DNA from 3 places in the Erwinia sp. AK-PDG3-5 genome. Region 2 is predicted to be linked to each of the others. Evidence: predicted binding sites of a transcription regulator. Region 2 holds the regulator's gene; each other region holds the start of a gene.

Region 1 (3,264 bases), 910 kb from region 2:
TTTCCTGTATCAACGGCCATTTGTCACTATAATGCGCACAACAGCCTTTGATCCCTGATGAGATTTTTATGACTAATAACGACGTTCTGCGCAGCGTGCGCTTCATGCTTAACCTGAGCGATGCGCAGGTTGTGGCAATTTTGGCGCTGGCAGAAACAGAAGTCACCGAAGCCGAAATTAACAGCTTCCTGAAGAAAGACGATGAAGACGGTTTCCGTGAATGCCCGGATGTGATTATGGGCTACTTCCTGAATGGCCTGATTTTCCAGCGCCGCGGCAAGAGTGAAGATGCACCAGAGCCGTCCATCGAGCGCAAGATGACCAATAACATCATGATGAAGAAGCTGCGCGTGGCGTTCGATCTGAAAACTACCGACATTCTCGACATTCTGAAGATGGCGGATTTTGCGGTGGGACAGTCTGAGATTGGGGCGATTTTCCGCAAGCCTGGCCACAAAAACTACCGCGAATGCGGTGATCAGATCCTGCGTAACTTCCTGAAAGGACTGACCATGAAAATCCGTCCTGCGGTTGTGCCAAAAGCCAAGTAAGACACAACGGGCAGCATCAGTCTGCCCGTTTTTCCTGCCCGTTATCCCTGCACGTTCCCCATGCTATCGGCCTTTCACTATCCAGTGTCGGTGCACCAGCAATGAAGCAAAAATCACCGCAGCACCAATAATAAAGCTCGGCCAGTGTGGCTGCTGCTGCCAGATCGCCAGGTTCACCAGCAGTCCGGCGGGCACATGCATATTGTTCATGATCCCCAACGTGCCGGCATCAACCTGCGTCGCACCGTAGTTCCACATAAAGTAACCCAGCCCAGACGCCACCACACCCAGCCAGATCAAAATGCCCCACTGCAGCGAAGTCGTCGGTAATTTTTGCGGATTCCCCCACATAAACCACGCCACAACGGCAATCATCGCCGCGCCCAGATAGAACCAGGAGAACGCGGTGTGCTGCGGCACCGGCCGGATTTCCTGCAGGCGCTTATACCCGACCATGCCAATGGCAAAGATGAGGTTCGCCAGCTGCACCAGCATCAGGCCGAACCAGAAATGATCGCTGACTTTGTCGTAGCGGATGATAGCCGCGCCACCCACCGCCAGCATCGCGCTAAGGGCATAGCCCCAGCGCACGCCGCGGCCGGTCAGCAAATCATAAACCAGCGTCACGTACAGCGGCGTCATCACCGTAAACAGCAGGAATTCCTGCACGCTAAGGTAGAGATAGGCCTGGAAACTGATCAGATACATGATACCGAGCTGCAATGCGCCCACCGCCATATACATCAGGATGGTCGAGGCCCGATAGCCACGCCAGCGCAAAAACGGCAGGAATACTACCGCCGCCAGCACAAGGCGCACTAACACCGAAAATACGCTATCGACCTGGCCCGCCAGGTATTCGCCAATCAGGCTAAAAGAAAATGCCCACAAAATTGTGGTGACAATCAGTAACGTCACAATGGAAGACTCTGCTGCGAAAAGTGCGCCCAGTGTAACGAAATGGCCGAAGTTGCAGGAAAGTATTTAGTTTACATCTGGCGGCTTTTCATCCTTTCACGCTGTCATAAAAATGTAACATTTATGTAAACCTTCACAGTCTCACCAGCAGAAAACCCCTATCCTGTGCGCGAAATGGAACATCCCTACGCCTTTTGACGGACGGATCGATGATGTGAGGCGTCCGTGGAGGTTAAAACAACAAAAACGCCGCCATTGGAGGCTTATATGTTAAGTATTTTCAAACCGGCAGCTCATCAGCCGCGCGTTGAAGCCAGCCAGCGAGATCCGCTCTACCGCAAACTACGCTTGCAAATCTTCCTGGGTATATTCTTCGGTTACGCCGCCTACTATCTGGTGCGTAAAAACTTCGCGCTGGCCATGCCATACCTGATTGAACAGGGATTCTCACGAGGCGATCTCGGCTTCGCGTTATCCGGTATTTCTATCGCTTACGGTTTTTCCAAATTCATTATGGGATCGGTCTCTGACCGCTCTAATCCCCGCTATTTCCTGCCAGCCGGTTTGATCCTGGCCGCTGCGGTGATGCTGTTTATGGGCTTTGTGCCCTGGGCAACGTCCAGCATCATGGTGATGTTTGTCCTGCTGTTTCTCTGCGGCTGGTTCCAGGGCATGGGCTGGCCACCGTGCGGGCGCACCATGGTTCACTGGTGGTCACAGAAAGAGCGTGGCGGCATTGTGTCGGTGTGGAACTGTGCGCATAACGTGGGCGGTGGCATTCCACCGTTACTGTTCCTGCTGGGCATGGCGTGGTTTAACGACTGGAAAGCAGCGCTTTATATGCCGGCGTTCGGTGCGATTCTGGTGGCCTTTTTTGCCTTTGCGCTGATGCGTGACACGCCACAATCCTGTGGTTTGCCGCCGATTGAAGAGTACAAGAACGACTATCCGGTGGATTACGATGAGAAGCATGAAGAGGAGCTCACCGCTAAGCAGATCTTTATGCAGTACGTTCTGCCGAACAAACTGCTGTGGTACATCGCGCTGGCGAACGTGTTCGTGTATCTGCTGCGTTACGGCATCCTCGACTGGTCACCGACCTACCTGAAAGAGGTTAAGCACTTCGCCCTGGATAAATCCTCCTGGGCGTATTTCTTCTACGAATACGCCGGGATCCCAGGGACGTTGCTGTGCGGCTGGATGTCAGACAAAGTCTTTAAGGGCAATCGCGGGGCGACCGGGGTGTTCTTTATGGTGCTGGTGACCATTGCCACGGTGATTTACTGGATGAATCCCGCAGGCAATCCGGGGATCGATATGGCCTGTATGACGGTCATCGGCTTCCTGATTTATGGCCCGGTGATGCTGATTGGCCTGCATGCCCTGGAACTGGCACCGAAAAAGGCGGCTGGGACGGCGGCAGGCTTCACCGGTTTGTTTGGCTATCTCGGCGGTTCGGTCGCGGCAAGCGCGATTGTCGGTTATACCGTGGATTACTTTGGCTGGGACGGCGGCTTTATCATCATGATTGGCGGCTGCGTGCTGGCGGTGATCTTCCTGCTGCTGACCATGCTCAGTGAAAACAAACATAAACAGCAGCTGAAGTCGGCAAAATAGCGTGAGACCGCCCCGGATGCGGGGCGGTTATTGCGGCTTAGACGTTGTACATCTTGCGCAAATAATGCGGCACCGCGTTATCGGCGTTGCTGCCAATCACTTCCAGTTCCGGCAGGAAATCCTTCAGGCGCTGGTGAGAGTTGCTCATGATGCAGCCTTTGCCCGCCATGCTCAGCAT
Region 2 (3,264 bases):
ATCTTCACGCGGCGCAATCGCGGCCAGCTGCTGCTCAATCTCTTCCAGTGAGCCTTTGATCATCTGCATCGGCTGAAACAGCGGGACGGAGAGCGTTTCAACCTGGCTCAGCTTGCCGTCGGCAAAGTCGACCAGAAACACGCTTTTGTCTTTGCCCAACTCGTCAAAACTGAGCGGAATAGGGGAGCCGCTGTAGCGAATATGCTCCGTGTTGGCGATGCGCTGCGCGCGGTGGATATGACCGAGCGCGATGTAATCCGCCGGGGGAAATGCCTGGGCCGGAAAAGCATCCAGCGTGCCGATATAGATATCGCGTACCGCATCACTTTTGGTCACGCCGACGGTGGTCAGATGGCCGGTAGCAATAATCGGCAACGGTAAATCCAGCCTTTGCCGCTCGGCCTGCGCCGCCTGCCAGCAGCGATCGTAATGCTGGGTGATGGCGTCCAGCAGAGTCTGCTGCTTCTCATGGCCAGACTGACCGGCCTGGCTGACGGTAATATCACGCGGGCGAAGGAAGGGGATGGCGCACAGGACCGCGCCAGGTTCGCCGTTGCGCTTATTCAGGATCACCACCTGCTGGGCGATATCATCACTGGCCGCGGCGATCACCCGGGTATTGAGGCAGGCCAGCAGCTCACGCGATTCGTTCAGCGTGGCGACGGAATCATGATTGCCACCCAGCACCACCAGCTGACAGCCGGTTTTCTGGAGGTTGACCACGAAACGGTTATACAGCTCACGCGCATAGCTGGGCGGTGAACCGGTGTCGAAGATATCCCCCGCGATGATAATGGCATCCACCTGATGTTCCACCGCCTGAGCCAGCAGCCAGTCTGTAAAAGCCTGATGTTCCGGGGCGCGGCTTTTGGTGTAAAAAAATTGGCCCAGATGCCAGTCTGACGTGTGGATTATTCGCATGAGTTCCCTTTGAGGCGCAAGGCAGAGTCGACGATTATAAACAGCAACGCGTAAAACCCCAGTCTGAATGACTGGAACCTTCACAAAAGTGTTATAAAACGGCGGTCCGGGCCGTGCTTTTTTCATAAAACTGTCATAAAACTGACGCATAATGACGCCGCAAATCCAGTGACATTCCGTCACAGTAGCAGGAGCAATAATGGCTAAGCGTATTCTGGTAGTCGAAGATGAAGCCCCAATCCGTGAGATGTTGTGTTTCGTGCTGGAGCAAAATGACTATCAACCGATAGAAGCGGAAGATTATGACAGTGCGGTTAATTTGCTTATCGAACCCTGGCCTGATTTGATCCTGTTGGACTGGATGCTGCCTGGTGGATCAGGCATTCAGTTTATCAAGCATTTGAAGCGTGAAGCGATGACCCGCGACATTCCGGTGATGATGCTGACGGCGCGCGGTGAAGAAGAAGATCGCGTTCGCGGTCTGGAAGTCGGGGCTGACGACTATATTACCAAGCCGTTTTCGCCGAAAGAGTTGGTGGCGCGGATTAAAGCGGTGATGCGCAGGATCTCGCCAATGGCGGTGGAAGAAGTGATTGAGATGCAGGGACTGAGCCTGGATCCTTCGTCACATCGCGTGATGTCAGACACCCAGCCGCTGGAAATGGGGCCGACGGAATACAAGCTGCTGCATTTCTTTATGACCCATCCTGAGCGGGTTTACAGCCGTGAGCAGTTGCTTAATCACGTCTGGGGCACTAACGTGTACGTCGAAGATCGTACCGTTGACGTTCATATTCGCCGCTTGCGTAAAGCGCTGGAACTGACCGGGCACGATCGCATGGTGCAGACGGTTCGCGGAACAGGTTACCGTTTCTCTGCACGTTACTGATCGTTCGCACTGGAGTCTTCACCGTGTTGGAACGCCTCTCCTGGAAGAGATTGTTGCTGGAAGTGGTGCTCGCCTGCCTTCCGGCCCTGATTTTGGGGCTGCTGGTGGGCTACCTGCCCTGGCTGCTACTGGTATCGGTGTTAGCCGTTTTGGGCTGGCATTTCGCTAATTTACTTCGTTTATCCCACTGGCTGTGGATTGACCGCAGCATGACGCCACCGGCGGGGCGTGGCAGCTGGGAACCTCTCTTTTATGGCCTTTACCAGATGCAGGCGAGAAATCGTCGGCGTCGGCGTGAGCTGGGCCATCTTATCAAACGCTTTCGCAGTGGCGCCGAATCCTTACCTGATGCGGTGGTATTGACCACCGAAGAGGGCACCATTTTCTGGTGTAACGGCCTGGCGCAACAGATGCTGGGACTGCGCTGGCCGGAAGACAATGGTCAGAACATCCTTAACCTGCTGCGCTATCCCGAGTTTACGCGCTATGTGCGGCAGCGCGATTTTACCCGACCGTTAACGCTGGTGCTGAACAGCAATCGTCAGCTGGAATTCCGCGTAATGCCTTACTCGGAAGGGCAATGGCTGCTGGTGGCCCGCGATGTGACGCAGATGCATCAGCTTGAGGGTGCCCGCCGCAACTTCTTTGCTAACGTCAGCCATGAGCTACGTACGCCGTTAACGGTGCTGCAGGGCTATCTGGAGATGATGAACGATTCGGTGATGGAAGGCCCGCTGCGTGACAAGGCCCTGCACACCATGCAGGAGCAGACCCGCCGCATGGACGGACTGGTGAAACAGTTGCTGACCCTGTCGCGCATTGAAGCCGCACCGGCGCTGGATCTGCAGGAAAAGGTCGACGTGCCGATGATGCTGCGTCTGCTGCAGCGTGAAGCGGAAACCCTGAGCCAGGGCCGGCACGAGATTCACTTCAATATGGACGCGGATTTGCGGGTGTATGGCAATGATGAACAGCTGCGCAGCGCCATCTCAAACCTGGTGTACAACTCGATTAACCACACCCCGGCCGGCACGCGCATTGATATCAGCTGGCTGAGAACCCCACAGGGCGCGCAATTCAAGGTGAAGGATAACGGTCCGGGCATTGCGCAGGAGCATATTCCCCGACTGACCGAGCGCTTTTACCGCGTCGATAAGGCCCGCTCGCGGCAAACCGGCGGCAGCGGACTTGGCCTGGCGATCGTCAAGCATGCGCTCAGCCACCACAACACCCGGCTGGATATTACCAGCCAGCCCGGCAAAGAGACCTGTTTCAGCTTCTCCTTACCACCAAGGTTGATTGTCAGCAGCGAGTTGGCACAGAATGCGGTTCGATGATCGTAGCGGAACCCTGTGATGAAAAAGCTGTTTCTGATGCTGCTGGCCTGTTTCAGCCTGACCACCCAGGCACAAGAGGGGATGCTGGCCGGTAACCTGACCAGCGTTGGCTCGGAT
Region 3 (3,264 bases), 1.7 Mb from region 2:
TGGCGGGGGATATTTCTTTGTGCTACCCGGTGTCCAGGATGATAAGCATTATCTTGGGCAGTCTTTGCTGGAAGCCTGATAGTTTCATTAAAGAACCTTCTGCTTCGTTGTGAAGCGGGAGGTTATTTTTTAATCAGTTATTTTTTTCACCCCTTTTTACTCCTCCCAGTGCATTTATCGATTCAGAAAAACCCGTAAGAAAAATCCATCTCGTTGAATTGTATCGTCATTTAATTTCTCACAGCCAGGGTGCGGACTATTAACCGATAAAATGTTACGTCAGACGTAAAATAGATGTTGCATTGATCCTGAGATCTGTAGCACCTTATTAACAGCGGGTGTTTAAAGTGTTGACATGTCCACCACGGAGATCGCGAATGGTAAAGTGTTGTAACGGACAGATGTACCATAAACAAAGTTTCGCGGCTCCATGCGAGGGCGCTACTCCCGCTTCAACTTTCTCTTCTCTCTTATATTCTAACGGCCAACTTCTTTCTTTTTCAAACCGGTGCACAGCTGCGCTCAAACACGGCTATGCGCTAACACATTGGCCAGACAAGGCTTAAAAGGAAGCCACCGAAACCTCTAAAGCGTTCACGTAATCGCATCGATTTGCAGGTGCGGGAAATGAAACCAACTGTAAGGTGCCACTATGGGAAGACAGAAAGCAGTGATCAAAGCGCGTCGTGAAGCAAAACGTGTGCTTCGTAGCGATTCACGCAGTCACCGTCAGCGTGAAGAAGAATCGGTCACCTCGCTGGTGCAGATGGGTGGGTTAGAGTCAATTGGCATGGCGCGTGATACCCGTGATCATTCCCCGATTGAAGCCCGAAATGAAGCTCAGGCGCACTATCTTAAAGCCATAGAAAGCAAACAACTGATCTTTGCCACAGGCGAAGCCGGTTGCGGTAAAACCTGGATCAGCGCAGCGAAAGCGGCTGAGGCCCTGATTCATAAGGATGTTGACAGGATTATTGTTACGCGTCCGGTATTGCAGGCGGATGAGGATTTGGGATTCCTCCCTGGAGATATCTCAGAAAAATTCGCTCCGTACTTCCGTCCAGTGTATGACGTTCTGGTTAAACGTCTGGGCTCTTCCTTTATGCAGTATTGTCTGCGTCCCGAAATTGGCAAAGTGGAGATCGCTCCCTTCGCTTACATGCGTGGACGAACGTTTGAAAATGCCGTGGTGATCCTTGATGAGGCGCAAAACGTCACCGCCGCCCAGATGAAGATGTTTCTGACACGCCTTGGGGAAAACGTCACCGTGATTGTGAACGGCGATATCACACAGTGTGATTTGCCGTCCCATGTGAAATCGGGTCTCAGCGATGCTCTTTCTCGCTTTGAGGACGACGACATGGTCAGCGTGGTGCGTTTCGAGAAAGAAGATTGCGTACGTTCACAGCTCTGCCAGCGTACGCTTCTCGCTTACGGCTAAGAATCTGCCTAGCTGAACCGAGCCCGGATGAAAGTCCGGGCTTTTTTATGCAAAAAAAAAGTCTGAACATAAGTTCAGACTCTTCTTTAAATATGGTGGTGAGAGAGGGGTTCGAACCCTCGATACGTTGCCGTATACACACTTTCCAGGCGTGCTCCTTCAGCCACTCGGACACCTCACCATATTTTTACTGCTGCGTCCCAGAGGGGCGACGGGGCGCTACTATAGGCAGTCGCAGGGAAGCGGTCAAGCAGAATTTTCTTTGCTTCTATCGGCTTATCCTCAATTCACTCACTGATTTATCCAGAAAGTTCACAGAAATCAGGTCATAAAAATGACATCAACCAAACACAAAAATGTCATGGTTGTGTCGCAGACTGGCTCCCTGAAATGTTTAGCAAAACTTACTCATGGAGCCTTGAGTTTATGAACGTTAAAAGCCTGTTTACCCTGTCTTTGATTGCCTCTGTTATCTCTTCCTCCGCCATCGCCGATATCGCCACTTACACCCGTGCCGCTCAGGGCGACATCACTCAGCCCGGCGGGGCCCGTCGACTGACCGGCGACCAGACCGACGCGCTGAAAGCCTCGCTGAACAGCAATAAAGCCAAAAACGTGATCCTGTTGATTGGCGATGGTATGGGCGACTCTGAAATTACTGCAGCACGTAACTATGCAGAGGGCGCGGGCGGCTTTTTTAAAGGGATTGATGCGCTGCCGCTGACCGGGCAATACACGCATTACGCGCTGGACAAGAAAACCCATAAACCGGATTACGTCACTGACTCTGCCGCATCAGCCACCGCGTGGAGCACCGGGGTGAAATCGTATAACGGCGCAATCGGCGTGGACGTTAACGGCAACGATCACCCAACCATTATGGAAATGGCGAAAGCAGCGGGTAAGGCGACAGGTAACGTCTCGACAGCAGAACTGGAAGATGCGACGCCAGCGGCGCAGATCGCCCATGTCACTTCGCGTAAGTGCTATGGCCCGGAAAAAACCAGCGAGCTATGCGCCGCCAATGCGTTAGAAAAAGGCGGCAGGGGATCGATTGCTGAGCAGCTGTTGAATGCCCGTGCGGACGTGACGTTCGGCGGCGGCGGTAAAACCTTCAGCGAAACCGCGAAAGCCGGGGAGTGGCAGGGCAAGACGCTGGAAGAGCAGGCTAAGCTGCGGGGTTATCAGTGGGTCAGCGATCTTAAAGGCATGACGGCCATTACCGAAGCGAATCAGGACAAACCGGTGTTAGGTCTGTTTGCTCAGGGCAATATGCCGGTGCGTTGGAAAGGACCGAAAGCGACCTGGCACGGCAACGGTGAAGACAAAGCGATACGTTGTGAAGTAAACGCCGAACGTCCGGCAACCACGCCGACGTTGGCGCAGATGACCGATAAAGCAATTGCGTTGTTGAGCAAAGACCAGAATGGCTTTTTCCTGCAGGTTGAAGGCGCGTCGATAGATAAGCAGGATCACGCCGCCAACCCATGCGGGCAGATTGGCGAGACGGTCGATCTGGACGAGGCGGTACAGAAGGCGCTGGAGTTTGCCCGTAAAGACGGTAACACGCTGGTGATTGTGACGGCTGACCATGCGCACTCCAGCCAGATCGTTGCCAATGACAGCAAAGCGCCTGGCCTGACGCAAACGCTGAAGACCAAAGAGGGGGGTTTTATGACCCTCAGTTACGGCAATTCTGAGGAGGATTCTCAGGGCCACACCGGGACGCAGTTGCGTATTGCTGCTTACGGTCCGCATGCGGCTAACGTTGTCGGGCTGACCGATCAGACCGATTTGTTCTACACGCTGAAATCGGCGATGGA

Evidence for each region. Region 2 encodes PhoB, which activates phosphate uptake and scavenging genes when phosphate is short. Its sites were predicted from a motif close to CTGTCATAAAACTGNCNNAT; they were not measured.
Region 1: a site for PhoB is predicted at 1,571-1,590, ahead of glpT (glycerol-3-phosphate transporter). Genes of this name have one in related genera too.
Region 3: a site for PhoB is predicted at 1,765-1,784, ahead of phoA (alkaline phosphatase). Genes of this name have one in related genera too.

What each region holds. Positions count from the first base shown of each region.
Region 1 is NZ_CM165967.1:4,535,258-4,538,521, forward strand. Features, by position in the region: gene AC1UKS_RS21170 (YehS family protein) at 69-551, shown strand; gene AC1UKS_RS21175 (carboxylate/amino acid/amine transporter) at 615-1,469, opposite strand; gene glpT (glycerol-3-phosphate transporter) at 1,737-3,086, shown strand; gene yigL (sugar/pyridoxal phosphate phosphatase YigL) at 3,124-3,264, opposite strand, start outside.
Region 2 is NZ_CM165967.1:3,623,509-3,626,772, reverse strand. Features, by position in the region: gene sbcD (exonuclease subunit SbcD) at 1-921, opposite strand, end outside; gene phoB (phosphate response regulator transcription factor PhoB) at 1,121-1,810, shown strand; gene phoR (phosphate regulon sensor histidine kinase PhoR) at 1,834-3,147, shown strand; gene AC1UKS_RS16870 (PstS family phosphate ABC transporter substrate-binding protein) at 3,166-3,264, shown strand, end outside.
Region 3 is NZ_CM165967.1:1,966,303-1,969,566, forward strand. Features, by position in the region: gene efeB (iron uptake transporter deferrochelatase/peroxidase subunit) at 1-79, shown strand, start outside; gene phoH (phosphate starvation-inducible protein PhoH) at 653-1,441, shown strand; tRNA gene AC1UKS_RS09050 (tRNA-Ser) at 1,535-1,622, opposite strand; gene phoA (alkaline phosphatase) at 1,868-3,264, shown strand, end outside.